One region of the Nonomuraea sp. NPDC049129 genome, then DNA from elsewhere that is predicted to be linked to it. Evidence: riboswitches for the same ligand, from Rfam matches in the RefSeq annotation. Region 1 holds a riboswitch; each other region holds the start of a gene.
What was found. A riboswitch is a leader RNA that binds a small molecule or an ion and turns the genes downstream of it on or off. The one in region 1 is predicted to bind cyclic di-AMP.
Positions count from the first base shown of each region.

Region 2: it holds a riboswitch for cyclic di-AMP, as region 1 does, so the genes downstream of both, AB0B64_RS10135 (C40 family peptidase) here and AB0B64_RS51990 (C40 family peptidase) in region 1, are expected to answer to the same signal.
Region 3: it holds a riboswitch for cyclic di-AMP, as region 1 does, so the genes downstream of both, AB0B64_RS45770 (C40 family peptidase) here and AB0B64_RS51990 (C40 family peptidase) in region 1, are expected to answer to the same signal.
Region 4: it holds a riboswitch for cyclic di-AMP, as region 1 does, so the genes downstream of both, AB0B64_RS16755 (hypothetical protein) here and AB0B64_RS51990 (C40 family peptidase) in region 1, are expected to answer to the same signal.

Region 1 is NZ_JBEZDU010000031.1:56,212-63,615, forward strand. It holds gene AB0B64_RS51965 (maleylpyruvate isomerase family mycothiol-dependent enzyme) at 1-174, shown strand, start outside; gene AB0B64_RS51970 (MarR family transcriptional regulator) at 272-766, opposite strand; gene AB0B64_RS51975 (EamA family transporter) at 809-1,735, shown strand; gene AB0B64_RS51980 (NAD(P)H-binding protein) at 1,794-2,435, shown strand; gene AB0B64_RS51985 (helix-turn-helix transcriptional regulator) at 2,454-3,227, opposite strand; cyclic di-AMP (ydaO/yuaA leader) riboswitch at 3,339-3,475, shown strand; gene AB0B64_RS51990 (C40 family peptidase) at 3,479-4,078, shown strand; gene AB0B64_RS51995 (GNAT family N-acetyltransferase) at 4,104-4,463, opposite strand; gene AB0B64_RS52000 (nuclear transport factor 2 family protein) at 4,586-4,948, shown strand; gene AB0B64_RS52005 (LuxR C-terminal-related transcriptional regulator) at 4,983-5,234, opposite strand; gene AB0B64_RS52010 (BTAD domain-containing putative transcriptional regulator) at 5,347-7,194, opposite strand; gene AB0B64_RS52015 (ABC transporter ATP-binding protein) at 7,383-7,404, shown strand, end outside.
Region 2 is NZ_JBEZDU010000003.1:151,431-158,834, forward strand. It holds gene AB0B64_RS10110 (Lsr2 family protein) at 1-302, opposite strand, end outside; gene AB0B64_RS10115 (RDD family protein) at 813-1,301, opposite strand; partial or broken gene AB0B64_RS10120 (RDD family protein) at 1,410-1,889, opposite strand; gene AB0B64_RS10125 (hypothetical protein) at 1,926-2,810, shown strand; gene AB0B64_RS10130 (amino-acid N-acetyltransferase) at 2,833-3,390, opposite strand; cyclic di-AMP (ydaO/yuaA leader) riboswitch at 3,679-3,839, shown strand; gene AB0B64_RS10135 (C40 family peptidase) at 3,845-4,888, shown strand; gene AB0B64_RS10140 (LuxR C-terminal-related transcriptional regulator) at 4,952-5,164, opposite strand; gene lysX (bifunctional lysylphosphatidylglycerol synthetase/lysine--tRNA ligase LysX) at 5,742-7,223, opposite strand; gene AB0B64_RS10150 (hypothetical protein) at 7,371-7,404, shown strand, end outside.
Region 3 is NZ_JBEZDU010000022.1:63,879-71,282, forward strand. It holds gene AB0B64_RS45760 (M48 family metallopeptidase) at 1-975, opposite strand, end outside; gene AB0B64_RS45765 (hypothetical protein) at 987-1,898, opposite strand; gene AB0B64_RS45770 (C40 family peptidase) at 2,094-2,609, opposite strand; cyclic di-AMP (ydaO/yuaA leader) riboswitch at 2,683-2,841, opposite strand; gene AB0B64_RS45775 (C40 family peptidase) at 3,692-4,666, opposite strand; gene AB0B64_RS45780 (NYN domain-containing protein) at 4,751-6,073, opposite strand; gene AB0B64_RS45785 (phosphotransferase family protein) at 6,227-7,303, shown strand; gene AB0B64_RS45790 (response regulator transcription factor) at 7,278-7,404, opposite strand, start outside.
Region 4 is NZ_JBEZDU010000005.1:181,212-188,615, forward strand. It holds gene AB0B64_RS16740 (roadblock/LC7 domain-containing protein) at 1-335, shown strand, start outside; gene AB0B64_RS16745 (hypothetical protein) at 354-725, shown strand; gene AB0B64_RS16750 (alpha/beta hydrolase) at 841-1,686, opposite strand; gene AB0B64_RS16755 (hypothetical protein) at 1,812-2,570, opposite strand; cyclic di-AMP (ydaO/yuaA leader) riboswitch at 2,751-2,885, opposite strand; gene AB0B64_RS16760 (DUF5302 domain-containing protein) at 3,051-3,251, opposite strand; gene AB0B64_RS16765 (MDR family MFS transporter) at 3,299-4,747, opposite strand; gene AB0B64_RS16770 (PadR family transcriptional regulator) at 4,804-5,340, shown strand; gene AB0B64_RS16775 (aldo/keto reductase) at 5,358-6,215, opposite strand; gene AB0B64_RS16780 (CDGSH iron-sulfur domain-containing protein) at 6,258-6,914, opposite strand; gene AB0B64_RS16785 (MarR family winged helix-turn-helix transcriptional regulator) at 7,009-7,404, opposite strand, start outside.

The sequences.
Region 1 (7,404 bases):
ATAGAAGGCGCCGACGTGAGTCTTGTGGAATCGGGCGGCTGTGACGTGGAGGTGGTCGGGACCGCGTCGGACCTCATGCTGTTCCTGTGGCACCGCATCCCGTACGAGCGGCTCGACGTGCACGGCGACCGGGCCGTGCTCGACCGATACTTCACCCTCGTCCCACCCGTCTGAGCACTCTCCTCCCGCCCGTCCGAGCCCCTCGTCCCACCCTTCTGGGCACTCTCACCCCGCCCGTCCGAGCGATCCCCCGGCAGGCGGTGTACGCCGTTCAGTCCAGGCTGTCGCCCAGTGACTCCAGGAGCTCCTTGAGCTCGCCGGCGAGGGCGGCGCGCCGGGGCTCGGAGAGCGCGGCGAGCAGGCGGCGCTCGGTCTCGACGTGATCGGGCAGCACCCGGTCGATCAGCTCCCGGCCCTCCTCGGTGAGGGCGACATACACGACTCGGCCGTCCTTCTCGCTGGGCGTACGGGACACCAGGCCCCGGGACTGGAGGCGGTCGAGGCGCTGGGTGATCGCCCCCGAGGTGACCATGGCCGACTTCATGAGCTCGGCCGGGGTCAACGACCGCCCATTGCGCCGCAGCGTGGCGAGCACGTCGAACGACGCCGAGTCGAGCCCGTGAGCGCTGAACGTACGGGTCAGCTCCGTGCCGATCAGCCGCGACAGCCGTGACAGCCGCCCGATGATCGCCATTGGCGACACGTCCAGGTCAGGCCGCTGCTCGGCCCACTGCTCCAGCACCCGGTCAACATGATCAGTCACCATCCCACCCTATCGGATGTCTTAGCGGTGAGATACATTGTCTTAGTGCTAAGAAATCGACCTGCCCTGATCATGGTGACCGCGCTGGCCCCGGCCATCTGGGGGACCACCTACCTCGTCACCACCGAACTGCTGCCGCCCGGCCGCCCGCTCCTGGCCGCGGTCGTCCGGGCCCTGCCCGCCGGGCTGCTGCTCCTCCTGCTCACCCGGCGCCTGCCGCAAGGGGTGTGGTGGTGGCGCGCGTTCGCGCTCGGCGCGCTCAACATCGGGTTGTTCTTCGCGCTGCTGTTCATCGGCGCGTACCGGCTGCCCGGCGGGGTGGCCGCGACCATCGGCGCGGTGCAGCCCCTTCTGGTCGCCGGCCTGTCCTCCGGCCTGCTCGGCGAGCGCCTGTCCGCGCGTACGGCGATCGCCGCCGTGGCGGGTGTGGCCGGTGTCAGCCTCCTGGTGCTGCGGGCCGACGCCCGGTTGGACGCCGTCGGCATCGCCGCTGCGGCCGGGGGCGCGATCGTCATGGCCACCGGAGTCGTCCTCAGCAAGCGGTGGACCTCACCGGCGCCCCTACTCGCGACCACCGGCTGGCAGCTGGTGGCCGGCGGCCTGCTGCTGCTCCCAGTGGCCCTCCTCGTCGAAGGACCGCCGCCCGTCGCACTGACCCCGGCGAACCTGACCGGGTACGCCTACCTCGCCGTCATCGGCTCGGCCGTCGCCTACTCGCTGTGGTTCCGGGGGATCCGCGCCCTGTCCCCCACCCACGTCACCTTCCTCGGCCTGCTCAGCCCGTTGGTCGCCACCGCGCTGGGGTGGCTCGCCCTCGGCCAGTCGCTCACCATTGCCCAGATCGTGGGCGGGCTCGTCGTCGTGGCGGCCCTCATCGCGGCCCAGACCAGCCGCCCTCGTCGCGGCCCAGAGCAGAAGCCGCCGGGTCAGGCGGACGCGCCCGCTCGTGACCGGCTGATCCCCACGCCCTGACCGTCCGATCCGCACCCTCTCATCCCTCTCATCCCTCACTGCCGATCAAGGAGAAATCATGCGCATCACCGTGTTCGGAGCGGCGGGCAGCGTCGGCGCTCGTGTGGTCGCCGAGGCGCTGTCCCGTGGCCACGAGGTCACCGCCGTCGTACGCGACCCGGCCCGCTTCCCGTCACTGCACCCCGGCGCCCATCCCCAGGTCGGCGACGCCGCCCATGTCGAGGACGTGACCAGGCTCGGCACCGGTCAGGACCTCGTGATCAGCGCGACCCGCCCGCCCACCGGCCGCGAGCACGATCTCGTCACGACCGCCAAGGCGCTGCTGGCGGGGCTCGCGGGGACCGGCGTCCGGCTGCTGCTCGTCGGCGGGGCGGCCGGGCTGACCGTTCCCGGGTCCGGCGGGCGTACCGTGCTCGACGACCCGCGCTTCATGTCCGACGCCTACCGCGACATCGCGCTGGCCTGCAACGCCCAGCTCGAAGCCTGCCGCGCGGAGACCGGCGTGGACTGGGCGTACCTGAGTCCGGCCGCGGTGCTGGCGCCGGGCGAGCGTACCGGCGTCTACCGGCTGGGCGCCGACGAGCTGCTCTTGGACGCCGAGGGGAACTCGGCGATCTCCATGGAGGACCTCGCGGTCGTACTGCTGGACGAGGCGGAACGGCCCGGGCACCACCGGGTCAGGTTCACCGCCGCGTACTGACGCCACCCGGCGGCGGCGTCAACGGTTCCCGACCAGCCGGGTGGTCTCGTCGTCGGCGGGGAAGTACGCCTCGACGGCAACCCCTTCGAGCGTGATGTCGAATGCCGCGCCGAACGTCGTGATCGTACTGAAGAAGCAGAGCTCGTCCCCCCGATGCGTGATCCGTACGGGCAGCGCGATGTCGGCGGGGTCGGGCAGCGGCGCCTCGCCATCGTCTCCATAGGCCAGCAGTTCCTCGTAGAGCGCGCTCAGCTCCGGATCCCCCGCACGGGCGACCTGCCTGGCGAGCCGGGGCAGCAGGAAGCCGCGGACCTGCGCCAGGTTCCGCACCCGCGGCGCGAACCCGTCCGGGTGCAGGCCAAGCCGCATCATGTTCACCGGCGGCTCCAGGAGGGCCGGGGCCACGTCGTCGAGGAAGACGTTCATGGCGTCGTTGGCCAGCAGCAGGTTCCACCGGTGGTCCAGGGCCATCGCCGGATACGGCTCGTGCCCGCGCAGGATCCGCTGGAGCGCCTCGTGCGCCTTGCCCAGATCGGGGTCGTCAAGCGGGCGCTCGGGGTAGATGGGCGCGTACCCGGCCGCGAGCAGCAGCCGGTTGCGCGCGCGCAGCGGCACCTCGAGCTGTTCGGACAGGCGCAGCACCATGGACCGGCTGGGGATCGTCCGCCCGGTCTCGACGAAGCTGACGTGGCGCGCGGACACGTCGGTCTGGAGGGCCAGGTCGAGCTGCGTGAGCCCGCGTCGGTGCCGCCAGTCCCGCAGCAACTCCCCTATCGGCTGATCCATGTTCATACCGGCCGGTTCTACCTGGCCCGCCGGGGTGGTGTCGATTACCTGTCATGTCATGCCCGCCTGGTTGACGCCCGATTTTAGGCAGTTTACAAGTCTTTGACCGTTTTGTTAGTGTTCGTCCCGCCTAATCCACTCACCTGCGTGGAGCCGGGGACCCAAGTTCCCTCTGGGGCGAATCGGCATCGCCGTAGGGCCACTTCCAGGCCCGAGCCCGTCAGCTAACCCGGTAGGCCGTATGGAAGGACACAGCAGTGGCTCCCCTCGCCATCTGCCTGGCGGCTGCCGTCGCCGGGCTCACTCTGGCCGCTCCGGCTCACGCCGAGCCCACCACCCCTACCGGCCCCACCACCCCTGCCAGCACTGAGAGCAAGCCCGTCCAGCAGACGAGCCAGACCACTCCGGCCTGGAAGGTCGCCCTCAAGTTCGCCATGAAGAAGCGCGGTATCCCGTACGTCTGGGGCGGGACCAGCGACAGCGGCTACGACTGCTCCGGGCTCATGCTCAGGGCGTACGAGCACGCCGGGATCGAGTTGCCGCGCACCACGACGGAGCAGTACTCCGCGTTCTCCAAGAAGATCTCCTGGGACCACCTCAAGCCAGGTGACCTGGTCTTCTTCCACGGGCTCGGGCACGTGGGGATGATCTCGAGACCCGGATACATGGTGCACGCGCCGCACACCGGAGACGTGGTCAAGGAGGAGAAGCTCTCCGACTGGCGCAGGGACTCGTTCGCGGGCGCCGTACGGCCGGACCCCAAGGGCGTGCGGCTCTCCATCGAGCAACGCAAGACCGCCATGCTCACCACCGGCCTGCGGCCAACGGCGGGGGCTCTGCGGATCAAGGTCCGGTAGCGCCCCGGCTCAGTGACGGAAGCCGTCACGGCGTGCGGAACCCCCGGAAGGTCACGGGCTTGCGGGTCTCGAAGCCGAGCCGCTCGTAGAGGGCGATCGCGCCGGTGTTCGCCTCGGCCACGTGGATGAAGGGCCGTTCGTCACGAGCCACGATCCGCGCGACGAGCGCACTGACCAGGCGGGCGGCATGGCCTCGCCCGCGTGCCTCGGGGGCGGTGCAGACGGCGCTGATCTCGGTCCACCCCGGCGGCCGCGGCGCGTGGCAGGTGATGTCGGCGGCGGGCAGAGTGCCGTCGCCGAAGTAGGTGTTCACCGCGTTCTCCACGCAGGCGTTCGGCAGGCGGCCGAAGATGCCCTGCATGCGAGCGTCCTGGAGGGTGACCAGGCGGGAAACCGTAGTTGACCAATTTCCACTTAGTCAACCAGAGTTGCTCCTTCGCCTGAGCACCGGGGAAACTACATCCCAGGTAATCGACACCACCCCGCGGCCGCTGTCAGCGTTCTCCCATGACGAGCAGCAAAGAACTGATCATGGCCGGCTTCGCGGAGTTCGCCGCGGGCAACATCGAGGTGCTCCAGACGCTCCTGAGCGAGGACTTCATCGAGCACAGCCCGGGCAACCCGTCAGGCAGGCGCGCCTTCATCGACTTCATCAGGGACTCCCCGCTGGCCACCTCCCGGCTGGAGCTCAAGCGGGTCGTCGCGGAAGGCGATCTCGTAGTGATGCACTATCACCTGATCCCTCGGGAAGGCGGGCGCGGGCTGGCGGTCGCGGACTTCTGGAGGATCGAGGACGGCCTGATCGCCGAGCACTGGGACGTGGTCCAGCCGGTCCCCGAACCGGCGCAGGTCCCACACGGCATGTTCTGACACGGCTCCCCTAACCGGCGGGCCACCGGGGTCCTCAAGGAAGGGGCTCGGAGGCGCCCGGTGGCCAGATGCCGACGTCCAGGAGCTTGTGGGCATAGGAGTACGCCACGAGCTGGCTCCGGTTGCTGCAGGCGAATCGGTCGAGGAGCTTGCTGATCCGCTCCGCCACCGTATACCTGCTGAGTTTCAGCTCGCGGGCGATTCTTGTCGTCGTGTATCCCCTGGCCAGCAGGACGATCAGCCGCGTGTCGCGATCGTTGATCAGATCGTCGAAAACAAGATCCATAGCAAGTCCCGATTCGGATCGCCTTGGCCAGAGGCGCCTCTGGTGAAAGCACCTCTGTGTGCAAGCTAGAAGCGTCTGCTTAATCAGCGGTATGGCCGGACCATGCGACCGGTTAAGGATCGGCCCTGGCCAGCTGCCCTTGGAAAATCTCCTCGTAGAGATTCCTGAGTACGGGGCTGGGGTCGATGCCGAGCTCGGCCACGAGATGCCGGCGTACGGTCTCGAACTGCGAGAGCGCCTCCGGCGCACGGCCGCAACCGGCGAGAGCGGTCATCCTGGCCGCCACGAGCCGCTCGCGCGCGGGAAAGAAGGGCACCAGGTCGTCGAGCCGGTTCAGCACCTCGACGTGGCCGCCCCGCTCGATCGCGAGTTCCGCCCAGTCCTCGTTGACCGTGAGGTACAGGTCGGTGAATCTGCCGACCGCCTCATCGACCAAGGCGACACCCGAGAACTCCGCGAGCGGCTGACCGCCCCACAGGCGCAGGGCGTCATCGAGCACGGTCAACGCGGCATCGGCGTCGCCCCTGCGCCGCATGTCGCGGCCGGCGCCGGCCAGCCGCCGGAACCTGAGGAGGTCGAGTTCGTCCGGCCCGGCGTCCAGCCGGTATCCCCAGCCCTGGTAGGAGATCCGATCCCCGAAGCTCCGCCGCAACGCCGAGACGTAGACCTGCAGGTTCTTGCGTGCCGTGGGAGGTGGTCGCTCTCCCCACAAGGAATCGATCAGCTGGTCGGTCGGAACCACCTGGTTCGGGCGGGAGAGCAGGATGGCGGCCAGCAGCCGCGCCTTTCTGGCGCTGACGTGCACGATCGTGCCGTCCACCCGCACCTCGAGCGCGCCGAGCACGCGCGCGTCCAAGCGCGCGGTCACGGCTTTGGCCCGCTTGATCCGGTCGGTGCCCAGCGCCAGGAATCCGGCCAGATCGATCGTCGCCGAACCCGCCCTGGCCACCTGACGGTGGAGCGTACGCACCGTGGACAGCGTGGCGATGGAGACGTCGTCGACACCGGCCTTCGCTTCGAACCACCGCCAATCGCCGTCGCGATTGACCTCGAGGAACACCGGCCCTTGCCTGGTCAGCAGGAAGTCGAAGGCGCCGTAGCGCAGGCCCCAGATCCCGGCGAGCCGGTGCACCGCCTCCACCACGGGCTCCGGCGCCGCCGCCGGAGAGACCGTGACCGACGCCTCGTCGCGCCAGATCGCCTCCGGCGACGGTTTGCCGACGCGGAAGGCCCGGATCTCGCCGTCCACGAAGTAGACGCGCAGCTCCGCCCAGTGGTCGACGTACTCCTGGACGATCATGGGCGCGTCCCGCGCGGGCAGCTTCCTGGCCGCGACACCGGCCACGATCTCCGGGAAGACCCCGTGCAGGGTGCCCGGTTCGGTCTCGACGAAATGCTGGTCGAGGGCCTTGACGATGACCCGGTCGCTGGCCAGCGCCGCGCTCGCCGCCCCCAGGTCGGTCGTGGCGATCGTTCGCGGGGTACGGACCCCTGCCTCCGCCGCGTCGTCCAGCTGAACCAGCCGCCCCAGATCACTGCCACCGGGCAGCCGGGCGGCTGACAGCGACGACAGCTGGTCGATGAGGGCGGCCCACGAGTCGGCCCGGAACAGGGACGCCGCCGAGCCGTTCTCGCCTCGCACGGCTCGCGGTGAGAAGTGCCGTACCCAGGTGACGGTGGGGATGATGCGGCGCCCGTTCACCGTCAGCGAGCCGTCGTCGAGCCGGGTGAGGATCCGCAGGTCGCCGATCGACCCGGCGTCGATCCGCACGCTCGGCACGCCGAACGTGCGCAGCCCGCGCTGGAGCACGGCGAACTCGTTGATCCCCGCACGGTCCACGAGGACCACGCACGGCAGGGCGGCCGCCGGGTCGGTCTCCTCCGGGAGCTGCCAGGTCACGCCGGGACTTCCGGCCGGCATGCGCAGGGTGTACGGAATGCGCGAGTGAACCGGGTCCATGTGCCGATGATGATCACACGTGGCGAGATCACACAACGTGCCCTCTGTCGTTCGGCATAACGTCCCGGATAGCCCACGTTTGTGGGGTTGTGTCACCCGCTGATCGCCGGTCCATACTCAACCTGCAACACATCTCCAGCAGCCGACAACCTGCACGTTTGGTGAAGTGGCAAGTGAAGGGTGGTGCCGTGTCGAGCGATGTGGTGACGG
Region 2 (7,404 bases), on a different contig from region 1:
GTAGAGGCGATTCGGCCACGCTCGCTCACCGGCAGACCGTGAGCCTTGGCCCACTGCCGGATCTCCGAGCTCTTCTCGCGGCTCATCGCACGCTGCCCGCCGCGACCGCGCCGACGCGTGGTCACGGCACCGGACCGACGAGCGTGCTGTACGAAAGGCGTGAGCGCGTCCCTCAGCTTCTTGGCGTTAAGGTCGCTCAGGTCAATCTCATAGGAGGAGCCGTCAATAGCGAAGCTGACCGTCTCATTGGCCTCGCCCCCATCGAGGTCATCGATGAGAATCTCCTGGATCTGCTTGGCCATCTACGCAATCCTTTCGCGGAGCATTGTTTCATTCGCCAGGGCAAACATATACCCGGAAAGGCGCGGAGACAATTCAGCGCTACAGAGATTCTGCTGAGCGGCGGCTCAGTTGTGGTTCTCGGCCTGATCCTGGGGGTTTGGACGGCGTCCGGCGGCCTCGGATCGGACCAACTTCACTACGCCAAAGATGAAGGCGGCGCCCACCACCACCGGTGGGATCAGCGCTGACAATACGTCGGTAAGGGCCTGCATTCGTCCTCGCCTCCACAGCGGACGGGGGTTTCGATGGGCGCTTTATCCACAAGCGGCCTGGGCATGAGCGCCCCTCATGCCTCACGAGGTGGACAACCGCCCGCACCCGACCATAGTGGTACATGGATGCCGTCCATGTGCCATGTGCGCCAACATCCGGCAACCCGGACGCCCCATAGCCTAATGCCAGTCTCTCCAGGCTCCTTACCGGATCAAGCGAAAATTTTGCGGAAAGACTTCTCGCCAGGCCCACAAGGGTCAGCGGAGATCTTTGATCACCCGCGTTCCGGCGAGCCGGTCGTGCGGCCCACGCTGCAGCGGCTTGTCGATCAAGATGAGGATCCCGACGCCGAAGACGAAGATTCCGGCCAGCACATTGAGCACCGGAATGCCCATGACCATCGCCGCTCCCGGATAGACCAGGGCTCGTTTCAGCAGAGCACCGCGCCGAAGGCCGCTCGGTTCGAGGCGAATCCTCATGATCGCCTTGCCGAACGTACGGCCGCTCATGGAATGCGCGGCCCAGTCATAGACCGTATATCCCAGCCCACCGAGCAGCCAGGCGAACACGCCGGGCAACCGGCTGTCGAACGCCTCCAGCAACCCGACAGTTCGGAAGCCACCCCACAGCGCGACGAACAGAATGTAATAGAAGACACCGAAGACGAGGGCTTCAATGAGCCGGGCGGCCAGGCGTTCCCACCATTCCGCGGGGACGGCGTCACTCCACGGCGGCAACCCGGTCATAACCCACCTCGCCCCTTCGGCGAACCGACCGCTACCCATTTTGCTGCCGCCCGCACATACAAAACAGAGGCTGACCGCTGGCCAGCCTCTGTTTCGCGTCCGCGAAGACTACTTGATCTTCACAACCACCGTGTTGCTGAACTTGTCGGCGAACGTCTGCTGCAGCGGCTTGTCCCAGAGCTGGGAGGCACCGTTCAGCGCGACGACGATCCCGCCGAGCAGCGACCCGACGAACGGGATGACGCCGAGGATGTATCCACCCCAGGTGCCACCGGCCCGCTTGAGCGCCACGTCGTTAGGCAGGCCGCCCGGAGGCAGCATGGTGCCCGTGGGCACGATCTTGATCCCCATGACCATCTTGCCGACCGTCTGGCCGCTCATCTTGGTCATGAAGAACTCGTAGGCGACGTACACCGCCGTCATCACGATGGCCACCACGATGCCGTAGAGCGTCGGGCCCATCAGGCCGGTCGTGACGCCGGTCGCGGAGTTGTAGCCGGCGAGCAGGATGGCCCCGAAAACGAGACCGATCACCCAGTTCGCGATGCCGAAGATGACACCGTCGATGATCCTCGCCACGAGCCGCTGCCACCACTCGGCGAGCGGGGCCGGGGCGCCGGGCGGTTGGACCCCGTGCGGCTGCGGCTGCCCGTAGCCGGGCTGCTGGCCGTACTGGGGCTGCTGACCGTAGCCGGGCTGGCCGTACTGCTGCTGCTGACCGTAGTCCGGCTGGCCGTACTGCTGCTGGCCGTAGCCGGGTTGCGACGGCTGCTGCTGGCCATAGCCCGGCTGGGACGGCTGCTGCTGCCCGTAACCGGGCTGCTGGCCGTAATTGGGCTGCTGGCCATAGCCGGGCTGCTGGCCCGACGGTGGCTGCTGGCCGTACTGCTGCTGGCCGTAGCCGGGTTGCGACGGCTGCTGCTGCCCGTAGCCCGGCTGGGACGGCTGCTGCTGCCCGTAACCGGGCTGCTGGCCGTATCCAGGCTGGGATTGCGGTTGCTGACCGTAACCGGGTTGCGATTGCGGCTGCTGACCGTAGTTGGGCTGGCCGTACTCGGGTTGCTGACCCGAAGCCTGCTGCTGACCGTATCCGGGTTGCTGACCGTAGCCGGGCTGCTGGCCGTAGTCCGGTTGCTGACCGTAGCCGGGCTGCTGACCGTACTGCGGCTGTTGTCCGTACTGCGGTTGCTGCGGCTGCTGGCCGTAGCCCGGCTGCTGCTGACCGTACTGCGGCTGTTGGCCGTAGCCCGGCTGCTGCTGCCCATAGTTGGGTTGCTGACCGTAGGCGTCGTCCGCCCGGTAGCCAACGACCGTCGCATCCGGGTCGGGCTCGCCATAGGGACGGCCCGTGTTGTGATGTCCGTATTCAGATCCGCCAGGCGCAGAGTTCTCGCCGGATTCGTCCTGTGGATACGGCGGCTGTCCGGTGCTCACCGTGTCACCTCGCTTCGAGTGCGCATGTGGCACGTGTCAGGACACATGCCTGTGCTGCCCAACGTATCGACATAGGTATCAACAATCACCTTTCCCATTAGTCAAGGTCCGCGTCACCCGATGTCAGGTGGAGAAGCATGCGGGTGTTCCCCAGGGTGTTGGGCTTGACGTGTTCGAGGTCGAGGAACTCGGCGACACCCTCGTCGTACGAGGCCAGCAGCTCCGCATAGACCTCGGGTGAGACCGGAGTGCCCTGTACGGGGCGGAATCCATGCCTCGCGAAAAAATCCACCTCAAAAGTCAGACAGAAAACCCGGCGCAGGCCGAGTTCCCGGGCCGTTTTGATCAAGGAAGAGACGATCCGGTGCCCGATTCCGAAGCCTCGGAACTCCGGATCAACGGCCACCGTGCGAATCTCCGCGAGATCCTCCCAAAGCACGTGCAGCGCGCCACAGCCGACCACTTGGCCGCCGCGCTCGGCGATCCAGAACTCCTGCACGTCCTCGTACAGAGTGACGGTGGCCTTCTCCAGAAGCCGGGGCCCGGCGCCCGCGTAGGTGTCGACCAGGAGACGGATCGTCCTGACATCCGGCGTGCGAGCACGCCGGACGACGACTTCCGTGTCCGGGACTGTCACTTCGGCGACCTGCTCCATGGGTCTCCAGCGTACAGATCCGATTACGGCCTCCCCGTAACTCTGACGTCTCTCCCATCTCATGACATCTCGTGGTTGATCGAGCACGATGAGGGATCCCTTGGCCCTCAGGCTTCCATGCCTTGACGAACTTGGTGCAAAAAGGACATAAAGTTTGTCCTGCACCGGCAAGCACGAGATCACCTCGTGACCCTTCGGTTGTGAAACCTCTACAGACTTGGCAGTTCTGGTTGAGCACGAACCCGGAGTGCACTAGTGTCCAGCGACGATGTCACCCACGCGAGCCAGCGTGGAGACGCGCCCAATCCCCGTAAGGGGAGCCGGGGACCCGCCGGTGGCGACCTCATCCCGACGCCACCACCCATGGGGTGAATCCGAGCGAGTCGTTCGGTAGGGCTGCTCCGGCCCGAACCCGTCAGCTAACCCGGTAGGCGCCGATGAGAGGAGCTGGTTGGTGAAGCAGACCCGCGATCGCGAGACGAAGCCGGCGGGCGCTCAGGCCCGCCCTTCTGAGCTCCGGAAGATCCCCACCCGGTTGGGTGTCATCGCGGCGACCATCGCCACCCTCCTCTTCGCCGTACCCGTCGGCTCCGCCGTCGCCGATCCCAAGCCCTCGCTGAAGGACCTGTCCAAGCAGGCCGAGGAGCTCCACACCCAGATCGAGACGCTGAGCGAGGAGTTCAACGGCCAGCGGGAGAAGCTCAAGACAGCCAAGAAGTCGGCTGAGGCGGCCAAGAAGACGCTGTCCACCAGTGAGGCCGATCTGGCCGCGAAGCGCGCCAAGGCCGCGCTGCTGGCCCAGAACGCCTACATCAACGGCGGCTTCGGCCAGGCGCTGGCATTCGGCACCTCCGACGACCCCGAGAGCTTCCTCGACCGGGCGGCCACCACCTACGCGCTGGAGCAGCAGCAGGGCTTCGAGGTCAACCAGGTGACCACGGCCAGGCAGGCCGCCGAGCAGGCAAGGGCCAGCGCCAAGACGCGCATCGACGAGGTCGAGAAGATCGTCGAGGGCCTCGGCACCAAACGCGACAAGATCACCAAGCTCGTCGCCAAGGTCGAGAGCAGTCTCTTCAAGCGGGCGATCGGCGAGGCGGGCCGTCCCGGCACCCGGGCCACGCGGGTCGACCTGCCGGTCATCGGCGCCGGCAAGGCCGCCACGGCCGCCAGGTGGGCGCTCACGCAGCAGCTCAAGCCGTACGTCTGGGGCGCCGAGGGGCCGACCTCGTACGACTGCTCCGGCCTCGTGATGGCGGCCTACCAGCGGGTGGGCATCTCACTGCCGCACTACACCGGCGACCAGTGGACGGCCGGACGGCACATCTCCAAGGAGGAGCTGCGCGCCGGCGACCTGGTCTTCTTCTATGGTGACCTGCACCACGTCGGCATCTACATCGGCGGCGGCATGATGGTCCACGCGCCGCAGACCGGCGACGTCGTACGCATCGCGTCCATCGCCCGCCGCCCGTTCGCGGGCGCCGTACGCATCGCCGACTGACCTCCGGACACCACGACAAGCACTCTGACAGCTGGGGCCCGGGCGGCTGGGCCGGTCGAACGGTCAGATGAGCTGGCGGCGGGCGGCCCAGGCCACGGCCTCGATCGCGGTGGCGACGCCGATGCGGTCGCAGATACCCCGAAGTCTCCGGCGTACCGTGCGTCCACTGATATCCAGTCGTCTGCCAACCCGATCAACCGTGACCCCCTTGGCAAGCTCCGCCAGCAACGCCAGATCCGCGTGGCTAAGCTCGACGCTCTCAGTGAGCACATACATCGGGAGCCCTCCCCCCAACAGCAGAACTCGAGACGTCTATGTCCGAGCAGAGCTGCAGCTCGTCTCGCAGACGGTAAACGCATTCTGGAAAGGTCGTCAAGCCAGCGGATACCGCCCTCTGACCATCGCCATTGACATGATCGGCTGTATGTGAAGTACTCGCCATATGTCGGCACACTTCGGGGCCCGATGAAGGATCACAGGCGCCCTTACAACGGCTCCAGCCCGCTCCCCAAGAGCGCCGCGAACCTGCTGAGCGCCGAATCCGTAAAACGCGAATATTCTTCGCATTCAATATGCGAAATATCGGAAATGTGGCTGCTTAGGGCAGTCTTTTGTACCCCCGCGCCGCCGGGTCGGCAGCGCCCGCCAAAGACCATGAACGGTTCATGCGCCAGAGGGAGAAGCCACTCGGCGCAGGCGGCCGGGAGATGCCCGCTCCCCGCGTTAAGGGACTGGCGAACGCCGCCGCCCGCGTTCTCCTACTCGCCGCAGGAGATCGGGCCGCTGTCAACCCGACAGCGGCCGGTACGGCCCGGCGTGGGAGCCGGGCCGACACTCTTCGGCGGCAGGCGGGTCAGTGGGTCGGCTTGACCAGCGGGAACAAGATCGTTTCCCGGATGCTCTTGCCGGTGAAAGCCATGATCATCCGGTCGATCCCGGCCCCCATGCCACCCGTGGGCGGCATGGCGTACTCCAGCGCCTGCAGGAAGTCCTCGTCCAGCTGCATGGCCTCCGGGTCGCCCCCGGCGGCCAGCAGCGACTGCTCCACCAGGCGCCGGCGCTGCTCGACCGGGTCGACGAGCTCGGAGTAGGCGGTGCCCAGCTCGGTGCCGAACCCGATGAGGTCCCACTTCTCGGTCAGCAGCGGGTTGTCGCGGTGCTGGCGGGTCAGCGGGGAGGTCTCCAGCGGGTAGTCCATGACGAACGTCGGCTGGATGAGCGTGTGCTCGACGAGGGCCTCGAAGATCTCCTGGACGAGCTTGCCCTGGCCCCACTTCGGGTCCCAGTGGATCTCACGCCCGTCGGCGAGTTTCCGGACCTGCTCCAGCGGGGTCTCCGTGGTGATCTCCTCGCCGAGCGCCTCGGACACCGCCCCGTACAGGGTGATGCGCGGCCACTCGGGGATGCCCAGGTCCACCTCGACGCCGTCGTGGACGACCACAGAGGTGCCCAGAGCGGCCACGACGGCCTTCTGGTACATCCGCTGGGTCAGGTCGGCCATGTCGTTGTAGTCGAGGTAGGTGCCGTACGCCTCGATCATGGTGAACTCGGGGTTGTGCGTGGAGTCCGCGCCCTCGTTGCGGAAGTTGCGGTTGATCTCGAAGACCTTCTCGATGCCGCCGACCACGAGCCGCTTCAGGTAGAGCTCGATCGCGATGCGAAGGTAGAGCTCCATGTTGTACGCGTTGATGTGGGTCTTGAACGGCCGGGCCGCCGCGCCGCCGTGGATCGGCTGCAGCATGGGCGTCTCGACCTCGAGGTAGCCCTCCTCGTGCCAGAAGTCGCGCACCGCGCGCACCGTGGCGCTGCGGACGCGGGCCATCTCCCGGGCCTCGTCGTTGACGATGAGGTCGACGTAGCGCTGGCGTACGCGGGCCTCGGGGTCGGTGAGGCCGACGTGCTTCTCCGGCAGCGGGCGCAGGCACTTGGCGGTGATCTGCCAGCGGTCGGCCAGGATCGACAGCTCGCCGCGGCGGGAGGTGATGACCTCGCCCTCCACACCCACGTGGTCGCCCAGGTCGACGTCGCGCTTCCAGGCCGCCAGCGACTCCTCGCCGACCTTGTCGAGCGAGATCATCACCTGCAGGTCGCCGCTGCCGTCGCGGAGTGTGGCGAAGCAGAGCTTGCCGCCCACGCGGTTGAGCATGACGCGGCCCGCGACGCCGACCTTGTCACCGGTCGCGGTGTCCGGGTCGAGGGCCTGGTATTTCTCCCTGACCTCCGCGTTGGTCGCCGTGCGGGGAAAGGTCACCGGGTAAGGATCGACGCCCTCACTGCGAAGGCGGTCGAGCTTCTCCCTCCGGATGCGCATCTGCTCGGGAAGTTCGTCGCTCACAGCATCAAAGAGTAGGGGATATGGCGAACTGCAAGGGCTCGTCACCTCTCTGCAGGGTGACTGCAAGAGCTCTCCCGTACCAATGACACATCGAGCTCAGGGGGGAACCGGCAAGGCGCCGGCCCAGGGGGAGCTCAAGGAGAGATCATGATGAAGAAGCTCGCGACCGGCCTCGCCGCCG
Region 3 (7,404 bases), on a different contig from region 1:
GGAGGCGTCGGCGATCAGCACGTCCTCGACCGGGACATGGGCGCGCTCGGCCAGCATCATCAGGTTCGCCCTGAGCGCGCCGCCCGGCATCGGGCGGAAGTCGTTGAACAGCGGCTCGAACACGACCGGATACACGAACGAGGCCACCAAGGTGAACGCGAACGCGCCCGCGGCGGCCGGGATCCACCAGCGCCGCAGCCACCTGGCCAGCGCCACCACGACCAGCACCATGATGGACTGCAGCACCACGTTCACGGCCAGGCTCTTGAGCCGGTCGCCGGTCCAGCCGGCCCAGTCCTGCGTGGACAGGCCGTAGTCGCGCAGCTGCACCTCGTACCAGATGCCCAGGGGCCACCTGATCGCCTCGACGATCGCGGTCAGCACCACCACCCCCAGCACGACCCGCACCCACCACGGCCCGCGCAGCTTACTCAGCACCTTGGCACCGAACGGCGTGAGCACGAGCAACCCCGCGAACAGCACGGTCAGCCCGAGGGAGAGGTAACCGGGCAGGCTCGTGGCCGCGTCGAAGGCGGCGGCCCTGGCGATCTCGGCGGCACTGAAGTCGCGCGCCGGATCCGGCGTCACCGTGGGGGTGCCCGAGGGCATCACCCGCCAGGGCGTCGTGAACGCCACCACGGCCAGGATCACCACACCGAGCACGACCAGCGCCCAACCGGCACCGGCCCGGCCGAACGCGACGTCCCCACCGTCCGCGACCCAGCCACCTGACACGGCACGGTCGCTCGGCGCGGCACGGTCGTCTGGCGCGGCACGGTCACTCGCTGTGGCACGGTCGTCTGGCACGGCGCGGTCCCTTGGTGCGGCACGGTCGTGTGGCGCGGCGCTACCGCCTGACGTGGCGGGGTCGCTTGATGCGGCGTCCTCGCCGGGCTGTGGTGCCGGGTTCCGATCGGGGCCCGCGTCGTCGTCAGGCGGCGGCATGCTGTCGTCGGTGCCCTGCAGATCGTCCATCCGCGTTCCCCTTACGCAAGCTGGTCCCGCACGTAGTCGCGCCACCGTGCCGTCAGCGTCCCTGCCGAGAGCCCGAGCCTGGTGAGCCCCCGGTCGATGCCACCCGTCTGGGCATCACGGTAGAGCCTCACCAGAGTCCCCTCACCGAACCGCTCGGCGATGAAGCGACACGCCAGCCACGCCTCCTGGTACGCCCGTGCCAGACGTGCAGGCTCCCGGCTGGACGGTGCGAATGCCGCAGGCCCTGGCAATTCGCCCGGCAAGTGCCCGGCCCGCACCTCGGCGGCCAACTCGGTGGCGGCCACCCGGACTGGCAACCCCGCGTCCCGGTAGCCCACGTAGTCGGCGAACCCCTCATAGAGCCACACCGGCAACCGTTTCGTCCCGGCCGCGACGTGAGTGAGCTCGTGCGTGAGCACGATGTCCCGCCCGGTGGGGGTCAGCCGGGCGAAGTTCTCGGGCACCACGACCACTCTCCCGCCATCGGCCACCGCCGCCAGCCCGTCGACACTCCCCACCCCGGCCACCCGAGCAGCCTCGGCCGCCGAGCCGGGCACGAGCACCACGGGCCGTACGGGGCGGCCGAGCACGGCGGAGACCCGCGACCCGGCGGCATCGGCCCGGCGCGCCAGATCACGAAGCGACTCGGGCGCCGCATACTGACCGACGACGACCGAACGCACACCTCGTACGACCTCGGAGCCATCCCCCCAGAGTCCCCGCGCCTCCGCCGGAAGCTCACGATCACCGGCCGGCGGGTTGTGGCCGGTCGCGGACTGATCGGGCCCACCGGACGGCAGGTCACGAACCGCTGCCGAGAGGCCGTCCGTCCCCGGAGACCGGTGCGGGGCGGCGCTGGCCGAGGCGAGGGCCAGGAGCAGCACCCCCACCCCCAAGACTCGGCGGCTCACCTGCACGGACACGTTCCCCGATCGTAGTCGTCCCGCGCCGCGAACCGGCCGTCGCGGAGAGACCCGGCTCCTCGTCGCGCAAAGGCCCGGCACGTCGTCGCGCAAAGCGTCGGCTCGTCGTCGCGGAAGGGCCCGGAACACGCGAAGGTCCCGTCCCAGCTGGGACGGGACCTTCGTGACGGTCTTGCAGGCCGGATCAGGCCGGACTTACAGGCCGGGACGCACCGCGCCCACGAACGACGCCTTGCGCCATCCGCTGAGCTTCTCGACGCGCACCGTCGAACCCGTCCTCGGCGAATGGACCATCTTGCCGTTGCCGACATACATGCCCACATGGCCGAGCCCATAGAAGAACATCAGGTCACCTGGCTTCAGATTCTTCCAGGAGACCTTCTTCTTGATGCGGGCGAACTGGCTGTTCGTCACGCGCGGGATCTTGACGCCGGCCTTCTTCCAGGCGTACTGGACGAGACCGGAGCAGTCGAAGGAACCAGGTCCTGTGGCCCCGTAACTGTACGGGTCACCGATCTGGTCCTTGGCCACGGCGACGGCCGTACGGGCCTTCACCTTTTGCCGAGCGACCGCTGTTTGTTGCGCGACCTTCTTCACGGACCTGACGGCTTTCGCCGCTGTATTGGTCCCGGAAACTTCGGCCGCATCACGCGTTGTCGCCGCCTGCGCCGTCGGGGCAGGGAGGACCAAACCTCCGGCCGTCACGGTCATCGTGAGCGCTGCGCCACTCAGGGCAATGCGGGACAGACGGGGGTTACTGGGGGAGGTAGACAGGATTTCTCCTTGGGACTTCCACGAACGCCTACCGGGTTAGCTGACGGATTCGGGCCTGGAAGTCGCCCTACGGCGCAATACGCGCCGATTCACCCCTGATCCCGGGAGCGGGATCGCTGGGTCCCCGGCTCCGTGCCTCCTGGCTGCACGGACTCGGCAGGCCACCGCCACGTAATGACATGTAGAAGGGCGGCGACCTAACGGATTTCTTTTCTGTCCACATCGGGGACCCGATGGAGAGTCGCGACGCCATGGCTTGTTCGCCGCGACGCCAGAAGCTACGCCCTTGAGTAACGAGCTGGCAAAGCCGTCATGGGGTTGTCAGGATCACTCAGAGGTGTCAGTAAAGTCCCCAACCCCAGCTGGAGCGCCGGGTTATGTTATTCAAATGTGACCCTTCTCACACTTGACCACACAGTGATCTGTCAGGTCCCTTTTGTCACTCTTGTCACACTGGTCCCGCTAGCAACACGCCGGAGGGCGCGTGATCGTGTCGCGACTGCGCGGATGTGGGCGTCGCCAGGGTCACCGACGGGCCGAGATCAGTGATCGTCGTCACCCGCTGAAGGCGTTCGAGCAGCGTTCAGCGACCCGGCCAGCGGCATCGGCCTGCGCGCCGAAATCCGGCGACCAGCAAATCGGGATCAGTTGAACAGCCGGTCGGGTGCCGTTGAATAAGCGGCCAGAGCCCGTTGAACAGCAGGTCGGAGCCCGCTGACCACCGGGCCGAGTTCGTTGACCACCCGGCCGAGGTCCATTGACCACCCGGCCGAGGTCCATTGACCACCGGGCCGAGGTCCGTTGGCCGGCAAGCCCACGTGGACCGCCAAGCGTTAATCGGCGGACCATCCGGTCCATGGCCACCGGAAACCACGGACCGGGTCAAGAGGACGCACGTCACGGCGCCCAGCGCGCTCCACCGGAGGAGCGTGTCCCTGGACAGAGCCCAGCCACGGACGGCGGGTGGGGCTCACCATGCTTGCCGTACAGAAAATCAGTGGTTCTTCACCCGGAACAACCTACGGACGGATAGCTCCCACCAGGGTGCCGCCATAGGAGGACAGAGTGACGACCTTGACCACGTCGCCGGTCTGGGGGGCGTGCACGATCTGCCCGTTGCCCGCATAAATGCTGACATGTCCAAGCCCTGAGCTGAAGATCAGGTCGCCGGGCTGCAGGTCCTTCAGATCCACCTTGCGGGACGACCCCCAGGCCCACTGCTGCCACGTGGTCCGGGGCAGCGACACGCCCCCAGCGCGCCACGACGCCTGCGTGAGGCCCGAGCAGTCCCAGCCGCTCGGTCCCGTGCCGCCGAACACGTACGGCTTGCCCACCTGCGCGTAAGCGAACCTGAGCACCGCCGCCGCGTTGCCGGAGGCCGAGCCCGTGTACTTGATGCCGGTGCTGTTGGGGTCACCGGTCTTGTAGGCGCCGAGCTTGTCCAGCAGCTTCTTCTGCTTCGCGATCAGCTTGCGGACCTCCGAGCGCTCCTTCTCGACCCCGTCGCGCTCCTTGTCGGCCGCCTGCAGCGCCGCCTCGGCCTTGTCGCGTTCGTCCTTGAGCCCGCGGTTCTCGCGATCGAAGGCCGCCAGCCGCGCCACCTTCTCCTCCGACAGCTGCCCCGCGAGCGCCATGCCGCCCAGCAGGCCCGTGGGATCCGGCTGACCGATCATCGTGGGCCAGGAAGTGGCGTCGGGGCCGCGCGTGTAGGTGTCGACGGCCATGTCGATGACCTGGGCGCGCAGGGTGGCGACCGTCTCAAGCTTGCGTTTGTAGCTGGCGTTCAGCTTGCCGTATTCGCCTTGGGCCGCCTTGTACTTCTCGGTCGCCGTGTTGTAGCGGTCGACGACCTTGTCGGCCTGATCGTTCAGCTTCTTGAGCTTGGCTTTCGCCTGTTTGATCGTGGGCTTCGGCGCGGCCAGTGCCTCGCTTGTGGGGAAAAGCAGCAGCCCGATCGCGAGTCCCGCGGCCAGTGGCGCCCGGCCAAACCTCACAGTGTCGCCTCCAGGGGAATATATCTGGGGCGAAATGGTACAGAAGTGGCGGGTGTGCTTTCACCCTAACAACCGATTCGTAATCTACGCGCGGCCCAGCCTGCGCAGCAGCAGAGCCGACGGAACCGGTCTGGCTCCCATACGCCGGACGGACTCGGCCACCTCGCGGTCAGAGGAGACCACCGCCATGGCCCGGCCCGGCGGCTCGGCGCGGACGAGCTGGCGGATCAGGTCGTCGGCGATCTCGCCGGGTGCGCTGAAGAGCACCCGCACCCCGCGCGGCGCCACCACCTGGACGGGCGCGTTGAGCTCGGCGCCGTCGAAGACCACGGTCACCTCGACCCTGGTCTGCGCGACCAGCCCGCCGAGGCCGGTCATCAGCCGGTTGCGCTGATCGGCCAGGGTCAGCGTGCCGTACCCGGTCTTGGTCACGTTGTAGCCGTCGATGATCAGGTGCACCTGCGGCAGCGCGAGCAGCTGGTCGAGCAGCTGCGGGTCGTCGTCGGCCAGCGCGCGGGCGGGCACGCCCCTGACGCCGGGGCGCTCGCCCGTGAGCGCGGCCACCGAGTCGGCGGGCCTGCTGATCATGGTGGGCAGGGCCAGCTCCCTGCGCAGCCCGGCGGAGGCGTCCTGGAGCGCGTCGAGCAGCACCCTGACGCGGGCGTCCTCGATGCTCCTGCCCTCACGCGCGGCCCGGCGCGAGGCTTCGAGCTGCTTCTCCACGTCGGCCAGCCGCTCGCGGAGCCGGCGCAGCTCGGACTCGCCCGCGCTGCCCGCGGCCGTGGCGGCGGACCTGGCGTCGTCGGCCGCGTGCTCCATCTCCTCGGCGCGGCGCACCGCCGCCTTGCTCCGCTCGCGGGCCTCGTGGAGCTTGCGGCGCAGGTCGGAGTTCTCGGCGCGGGCCGCCCTGAGCTGCTCGCGCAGCCGGTCGGACTCGTCCTTGGCGGCGCTCTTCTGGGCGGCGAGCTGCTCGCGCAGCCGGGTCACCACCTCCTCGCGCTCGGTCCCCTCGGCCGCGACCGCCGACTGCTCGAGATCGGCCCGGGCGGCCTCGACCATCTCCGCCCAGCCGACCGGCCGCGTCAGATAGGCCGCGGCGGCCACCAGCACGGGGTCGGCGGCGGGTGGCACGTTGCCCTCGATCAGCGAGGCGACGAGCTCGGGCCATCCGGCGGCCACCGACTCGGCGACCACCTCGCGGAACTCTTTGTCGTTCTCCAGCTGGGCGGCGATGGGCGCGCTGCCCAGTTTGGCGCGCTTGCGCGGGTCGAACTTGGCGATGCCGCGCAGCGGCGGCGGAATCGTGGCAGCGGGCATGGACCCGAGGACCTGCGCCGCCAGATCGACGACGTTGAGTCTCACCTGCTCGGGAAGCGGGCGAGACAGACCTTCACCCGCTGAACTCATCCCACGGTCCCTTCGTGACATGCCCTTTCAGACAAGGGTACGGCTGTCGTGTACCTGTCCGTAACGGCAGGTCGGATATGGACAAGCGCTTGCTAGGGGTATACGACTGGGCCGGGACCCGCGTTCACCCGGTGTTCATCCAGGAGGCCCACCGTGACGGACGAGATGCGCACCTCCACCCGTGACCTGGAGGAACTGCACGATCGGCTGGGAATCTGGCTCAGCGGGCGAGTTGACCGGCCGGTGACGGTGTCCGAGCTGTCGAGGCCGATGGAAAACGGCATGTCCAGCGAAACGCTCTTCTTCACCGCGTCCTGGCCCGGAGAGCGCGTCCGGTGCGTGGCCAGGATGGCGCCCGCCCAGGAAGCGGTGCCCGTCTTCCCTTCCTACGATCTGCGGGCCCAGTTCGAGATCATGCGCTCGGCCAGGGAGAAAGCTGGAATTCCAGCACCCAGGGCCCTCTGGTTCGAGCCCGACCCCGGCCCGCTGGGCACTCCCTTTTTCATCATGGAACGGGAGGATGGTGACGTACCGCCCGACGTCCTGCCGTACACGTTCGAGGGCTGGATGCTCGACGCGGCGCCGCATGATCGGCGCCGGCTGCAGGATGCGACAGTGGCGATCGTGGCCGCGCTGCACGACGCGCCGTTCACCGAGGGGGACCTGGCCGTACTCCCGGAGGGCGGGCTGCGCCGCCACGTGGACGGGCAGCGCGCCTATTACGAGTGGGCGCACGGCGGGATGCGGATCCCGCTGCTGGAGCGGGGCTTCGACTGGCTGGAGGCGCACTGGCCGCGCGACCCTGGACCCGACGTGCTCTGCTGGGGCGACGCCCGCATCGGGAACGTGATGTATCGGGACTTCAGGCCGGTGGCGGTGTTCGACTGGGAGATGGCCGCGGTGGGGCCGCGCGAGCTCGATCTGGCGTGGATGATCTTCCTGCACCGTTTCTTCCAGGACATTACCGAGGCCATCGGCATGCCCGGAATTCCCGACTTCATGCGACGCGAAGACGTTTGCGGGAAATATCGGGAGCTGACGGGTTATCAGGTGCGGGACATGGAGTTCTACGAGATGTACGCGGCGCTGCGGCACGGGGCCATCATGGCCAGGGTGTGGCAGCGCCGGATCCACTTCGGCGAGCAGCCCATGCCGGACGACCCCGACGACCTGGTGCTGCACCGGGCCACGATCGAGCGGATGCTCAAAGGCTGGCGTCGTACACCGTGAGCGCGATCTGCACCCGGTTGTTGAGGTCCAGCTTGGTGAGGATCCGCGAGACGTGCGCCTTGACCGTGGCCACGCTCATGTAGAGCTCGCGGCCGATGGCG
Region 4 (7,404 bases), on a different contig from region 1:
TGCGCGAGCGCACTCCGGACATCAGCGGGAGCGTCGCCTGCACGGTTGACGGCATGAGCATCGCCTGCGACAACGCCGACGACAGTGGCGAGCAGGTCGCCGCGCTGTCCGCGGCGCTGCTCGCGCTGAGCAGGCGAATGACGATCATGACCGGCCAGGGCGTACTGGAGGAGACGCTCATCTCCGGCACCGCCGGCTTCGCCGCCTTCTACGCGGCGGGCCCCACCATCGTCCTCGCAGTCCTGGCTGAGCCCGGCACCAATCTCGGGCTGCTCCGGCTGGAGGGGCGCAAGACGGCGGCCAGCGTGGCCGCCATCTCAGCACGGATTCACTGAGCTTGAACGGAGGAAGGCATGGCCAGCATGGACGTCTCTCTCAAGGAGATGATGACGATCGACGGCTCGCTCGGCGCGGTGATCGTCGATCACGGCAGCGGCATGGCGCTGGGGGCGCTCGGCGGCTCCAAGGACCTGGATCTCCAGGTCGCCGCGGCGGGGAACACGGAGGTGGTCAAGGCCAAGCTGCGCACGATGGACTCGCTGGGGCTCAAGGACTCCATCGAGGACATCCTGATCACGCTCGGCGGCCAGTACCACATCATCCGGCCGATCACCGGCCGCGGCGGCAAGGGGCTCTTCCTCTATCTCGCCCTGGACCGGGCGCGGGCCAACCTGGCCCTGGCCCGGCACCAGCTCCGCGGGATCGAGGAGAAGCTGGAGGTCTGAGAGATCCGGTGGCTCGCGTCCGGGCGCGGCGGACACGAGCCACCGACCTCCACCGATCCCTGAACAGCCTGGTCCCTGAACAGCCTGATCCCTGACCGGCCTGATTCCTGGTGCGTCAGCTCGTGGTGAGCTTGGTGATGGCGCCGACGATGTCCGGCCAGAGCGGCCGGGGCAGGTCGTGGCCCATGCCGGGGAACGTCAGCAGCGTGGCGCCTGGAATCGCCGCCGCCGTGGCGTGGCCGGCGGCGACCGGGACGAGCCGGTCGGCCTCGCCGTGGATGACCAGGGCGGGGATCCCCAGCGTGCCGAGCTGCTCCGTGCGGTCGCCGGAGGCCATGATCGCGGCCAGCTGCCGGGTCGTGCCCGGCGGGTCGAAGCACCGGTCGTACGCCTGGCCGGACAGCCGGAGGATGCGTTCCCGGTCCATGTCGAAGCCGGGCGAGCCGATCACCGCCCAGGTCCTCAAGGACTGGGCGAGCACGGCGTCCCGATCAGTCGGGGGCGCGGCGAGCAGCACCGCGCTGGCCTCCGGCGTGGGCGGGGCCACGTCCGGGCCGGGCGTCGACATGATCGAGGTAAGGGTCAGGACCCGCTCGGGGTGCCGGATGGCGAGCGTCTGGGCGATCATGCCGCCCATCGAGGCGCCCACGACGTGGGCGGCGGGCCAGCCGAGGACGTCCATCAGCCCGGCCGCGTCGTCGGCCATGTCATCCAGCAGATACGAAGAGGACGTCCCCAGTGTGGGAACGCCCTCGTCGTGCAGGTGTGTGGAGAGTCCGGAGTCACGGTTGTCGAATCTGACAACGTGATGGCCCTGCTCCGCCAGGAGCTCGCAGAGCTCGTCGTCCCAGTGGATGAGCTGGGCGCCGAGCCCCATGATGAGGAGCAGGGGACGTCCGCCGGGTGAGCCGAAGGTCTCGTACGCGATCTCGATGCCGTTCGCGGCTGCAAGCGTGGTCACGAGGTCAGAATGACATTCTGTTTCCCGCGACGCAAAGACCGCCGGCTCCGAAACCGACGACCATCAAGGCCGTCGGCTCCGGACCTGACGGCCGTCAGCAAAACCGTCTTCGGACCTGACGGTTGTCAGCGCCGGACGAGCTTGCGGATCCGGTCGCGGCCGACCGTCACGCCACCGCCGAACATCGCCAGCGCGACCGCCGCGGCGGCGCCACCGATGGCGTTCGATTCGACGACCTTCTTGTCAGCGACCTTCTCCTCAGCCTTGTCGGCCTTCTTGGCGGCCACCGGCACGGCCTTGGCGGGAGCGGGCTTGACCGCGGCGGGCTTGTCGCCCTCGGCCACGATCTTCGGGGGCTTGGCGGGGTTGCGGTCCACGACGGCGTACGCACCGGTCGAGAAGGGCTGCGGGTAGTTCTTCTTGCCCGGACCGCTACCCCACTTGGTGATGACGTAGTCGATCTTGATGTGGCCCGCGCCACCGTTGCCGTCCACGCCCAGCGTGCTGGAGTTGAAGCGGCCACCGGTCAGGGCGGCGAAAGTCTTGGCGTCGAGGTCGAGCATGACGCCGCTGGAGGACGGCACGCCCGGACCGCGGTCGCCGACGAAGAAGGGCATCTTCTTGCCCTTGTAGACGACGTAACCCTCGGTCATGAGCGGCCAGCTCGGGCTGGCGGCGAGCCCCTTCTGCATGGGCTTGCCGCTGGCCGGCAGCCCGGTGTCCCCGGCGCGGCCGGAGGAGTCGTCCCAGAAGTAGGACGCGGTGGTCTTGCCCTTGAGCAGGACCTTCTTGTCGTTGCCGGTGTCGGCGTGTGCGGCGGTGCCTGCGCTGATGGAGATCGCGCCTACGAGGGCGGCGGTGAGCATAGCAGAGCGAACAGACATGAAGCAGTGAAGTCCTTTATACGGGAAAAGGGGATCGCGCTCGTGAAAGGTGGGCGTAGCCGGGCAAGACGCCAAACGGTCGCTACGCGGAGCGTGGAAGAGCGGGGGGAAGGCGCCGGTCAGTCTGCGGACGACAACACGCGGGCTGGCGGCACGACGCGGGGGTTACGCATGCGGTAGGTGTCCTCTCCATCTCGCCTACCGGGTTAGCTGACGGGTTCGGACGTGGAGATGCCCTACCGACCGAGGTCGGATTCACCCCTAAGGAACGTTGGTTCCCCGGTTCCCGCGAGCGGGATTCGGCGCCTGCCGGTTGGTACTCCCCTGTTGAAGCCCCAAAGTCACCGGCTGGTAACTCCATGAACTATAGGTACCGAACCGGACAAAGGCAAACATAAGCCCATGAAACGGGCGAAGATCTACCTAGAGGGTCAAGAAAAAAGGGGGGTACGGCATGCCGTACCCCCAGAAAAGCTCAGGTCAACCGCCGCTCTTCCGCCTGAAAGAACGCTTGCTGGCGGCGGGCCCGTGAGCGCCGTGAATCTTGGAAGGGTCGTTGCCCCTGCCACCCGCGCTCGAGTCAGCATGCTGGTTACGCTTGCGCTCCAGCGCCTCGCGGAACTTGCGCTTCATCTCGTCCTCGGGAGTTTCGTCGACTTCCGGCTCCGGTGTTTCCGCCATGAGGACCTCCTGGTGTTGGGGACAAGGACAGCTTCGCATGACGGCGCTCAGGACGCGAAACTGGCCTCGACCTTGGGCTGTGGGGTTTCCCGGTCGATCCGCACACCGGGCATGGCGATCAGGGCGACCAGCGCCACGAGGGCGCCCGCGACCCCCAGCGAGGGGATGACCAGGGCCGCGGCCGAGGCGTGCGCGGCGGCCAGTCCGTGCAGCGGCGCCTCGGTGGCGATGACGGAGGTGTAGGCGGTGCCGGCCAGGGCCAGGGCGACCGAGCCGCCGATCTGGCGGAAGAACGTCAGGTTGGCCGAGGCCGTACCCATGTACTGGGGCGGCACCGAGTTCGACACGGCCACGGTCAGGCCGGAGAGCATCGGGCCCATGCCGAGGCCGATCAGCGCCATCCACCCGACGAGCACCCAGGGCGGCGTGTCCAGCGTCAGACCGGCGCACAACAGCGTGCCCACGACCAGCAGGAACGGCGCCGCCACCAGCCACGGCTTGTAGACGCGCGTCCGGCTGATCAGCGCGCCCACGACCATGCTGCCCACCACCATGGCCAGGGTCAGCGGGTAGATCCGCAGCCCCGACTCGGTGGCGCTGGCGCCGAGCGCCTCCTGGAAGTAGCGCGGCAGGAACACCACGCCGGCGAACATGCAGAAGGCGGTGAAGAAGGAGGTCACGTTGACCAGCGTGTACGTACGGTTCCGAAACAGGTGCAGGGGCATGATGGGCGCCTCGGCCCGCATCTCCACCACCACGAACACCACGAGCGACACCAGAGCCAGCGCGATCGGCCCGATCACCGGCACGCTGGTCCAGGTGTGGCCGTCGAGCCCCTTCTCGGTCAGGCCGATGAGCAGCGAGCTAATGCCAACTGTGAAGACCCCGATTCCCAGGTAGTCGGGCCGCCCGCCGCCATGTCCCGGCCGGCGCGGCAGGCGCAGCACGATGATCGCGATCAGCACCAGGCCGATCGGCACGTTCACATAAAAGGCCCAGCGCCAGCTCGCGTGGTCGGTGAAGAGCCCGCCCAGGAACGGCCCGGCGAGGTAGCTGAGCGCCATCACTCCGCCCATCGCGCCCTGCACCCGGGCTCCGCCCTTCTCCGGCGGGAACAGTTCGAGCACCAGGGCGATCGACAGCGGCAGCAGCGCGCCCGCGCCCAAGCCCTGCAACGCGCGGAACAGGATGAGCTGCGTCATGTCCTGCGCCACCCCGCATAGCGCCGACCCCAGGAGGAACACGGACATGCCGATCAGCAGCAGCGGCTTCCTGCCGTGCTGGTCCGACAGCCTTCCATAGAGGGGCACGGTCACGGTCGAGGTCAGCAGGTAGGCCGTGACGACCCAGGTGTAGAGATCGACGCCGCCCAGTTCCGTGATGATCCGCGGCAGGGCCGTACCGACGATCGTCTGGTCGAGCATTCCTAAGAACATGCCGCCGAGCACGGCGACCAGCAGGAGGCCATCGCCTCTGCGCTTCGTGTCAGTATTCACGTGTGGAGAGTGACATGTAAGGATTGACATGTCAACCCTTTGCTATGCTTGCCGACATGTCCCTACGGATCGCGCTGCTCGGGCTCCTCGACGCCAAGGGGCCGGCCAGCGGCTACGACCTGGCGAAATCCTTCGAGCGGTCGCTCAATCACGTCTGGCAGGCCGGGCACACGCAGATCTACCCGGAGCTGGTGAAGATGGCCGCCGACGGGCTGGTGGCGGTCGAGTCGGAGGGGGCGCGCGGACGGAAGATGTACGCGATCACGCCCGAGGGCGCGGAGCAGGTGCGCTCCTGGCTGGTCGAGCACGAACCGGTCGGTGCGATACGCAGCGAGGTGGCCCTCCAGGCGTTCCTGCTTCCGCTGCTCGACAGGGAGTCGGCCATCGCGGTGGTCGAGCGCATCAGGGCGGGGTTCCAGCAGCGGCTGGCCGTCCTGGAGTGCAAACCCGAGGACGGATCGAGGCTCGGCCGGTACGCGCTCAACCTCGGCCTCACACAGGGCCGTTCGGCGCTCGCCTGGGCCGATGAGACCCTGGCCGAGCTGCGCGGGCTGGAGCCGGCCGACCAGCCGGCCCCAGCCCACTTGCTATAGATCTAAGAAGCGTCCAGCTAAGAAAGCAGGGACAGCTCCTCGGCGGTGAGGACGAGGTCGGCCGCGGCGGCCGAGTCGATGATGCTCTCCGGCCTGCTGGCCCCCGGGATGGGGATCACCACCGGGCTGCGCGCCAGCTCCCAGGCCAGGCAGACCTGCTGCGGCGACACGCCCCGCGCCGCCGCCACCGTGCCGAACGCCGTGTGCTTGCCGCCGAGCTCGGACGCCGAGCTGATGCCGCCCAGCGGCGACCACGGCAGGAACGCCACCCCGAGCTCCGCGCACACGTCGATCTCCGGCTCGCTGGTCCGGAACTTCGGCGAGTACTCGTTCTGCACACTGGCCAGCCGCCCGCCCAGGATCTCGTGGGCGAGCCTGATCTGCTCCGGATTGGCGTTGGAGATGCCCGCCATCCGGATCTTCCCCGCGTCGAGCAGGTCGCGCAGGCCGCCGAGCGTCTCCTCGTACGGCACGGCGGGGTCGGGCCGGTGATGCTGATAGAGCCCGATCGCCTCCACCCCCAGCGCCTTCAAGGAGCGCTCGCACGCCTCGGCCAGGTAGTCCGGCCGGCCATTGACCTGCCACCCGCCACCCTCTATGCGAGTGTGGCCGCCCTTGGTGGCCACGAGCACGTCGCCGGTGTCGCCGCTCCAGCTCGCCAGGGCCTTGGCCACGATCCGCTCGTTGTGACCCACCTGGTCGGCCGACGGTGTGTAGGCGTCGGCGGTGTCGATGAGGGTGACTCCCGCGTCGAGCGCCGCGTGGATGGTCTTGATCGACTGGGCTTCGTCGGGCATGTGCCCCGCTACGGACATGGGCATGGCGCCGAGCCCGATGGCGCCGACATGGGCCTGGCCAATAGATCGTGTGTTCATGAACCCATCCTCCTCATGCCGCGGAGTCAGGTCGAACCGGGGTCAGGCGCCGGCAAAGCGGATGGTCACGTGCGAGCCATCGCAGAACGGCTTGTTCCTCGAGCTTCCGCACCTGCAGAGCGTGACCCGGTTGCGTACCTCGTAGTCCTGGCCGTCGGCCGAGGTGACCGGAATGCCGCCGCGTACCCAGATCGGCCCGCCCACGCCCGCCACCTCGTCCTCGACGATGCCGATGGACGGCGGCAACTCGGGCTCGATCGGCGCGCGAGACGCCCAGGCGGTGAGCCGGCCCGACGGGCAGTGCGCGGCCTGTCGCGCGGCGGTCTCGCCCTGTCCGGGGATCTTGAGGAGCTTCCATACCTGCCCGTCCGCATCGCAGAAGCGGGCGAAGGCACAGAACGCGGGCGCGTCGGTGAGCGCCAGCTCGGGCCCGGCCTGCTCCTCCGCCTGCCCCAGGTATGACCGCTGCGAGGCGGTCTCCGTGCCGTCGAACCGGACCCGCTCGTGGCTGCCGTCGCAGTAGGGCTTGTTCTGCGAACGGCCGCAGCGGCAGAGCTCGTACGACTCCGCGACCGGATATTCCTCGCCCTGGACCCACTTCGTCGACTGGCCCATCGCGTCGCCGCCGATGACCTGCCTGGCCATGGGGACCGATCCGGTCACCACGTAGGGACCGTCAGGCGTCACCTCGATGCGCATACGTCTCCACCTCCCGCGGGCGGGGGGCCGTGGACCATGCTTCCCGGCAGGCATCGGCCGAAACCCGCAGGCCGAGGCCGGTCTGGCCGCCTGTCTAGTCGCGGATGTTCTGCGCCAGCTGGGCGAGAATCTCCTCGAACGAGGCGGTCTGCTCCTCGCTGAGGCCCACGCGCAGGCGGGTGTCGAAGGCCATCGCCACCTCACGCAGCCGGTGGAACAACCGCTCCCCCTCCTCGGTCAGCTCGACCACGTGGACGCGCCGGTTGGCGGGGTCCCGGCGGCGGGTCAGCAGGCCGCCGCTCTCCATCGCGTTGAGGTGGTGGGTCAGCGTCGCCCCCTGGATGCCCACCGCCTCGGCGAGCTCGCGCTGGTTGCCCAGTTGCCGGGACTTGATCGAGATGAGGATCTGCCAGACCGGGGCCGACCCGCCGACGGAGGCGAGCGCGTCGTCGAAGGCCCGGCTCACGGTCCTGGCGGTGTTGGTGAGCAG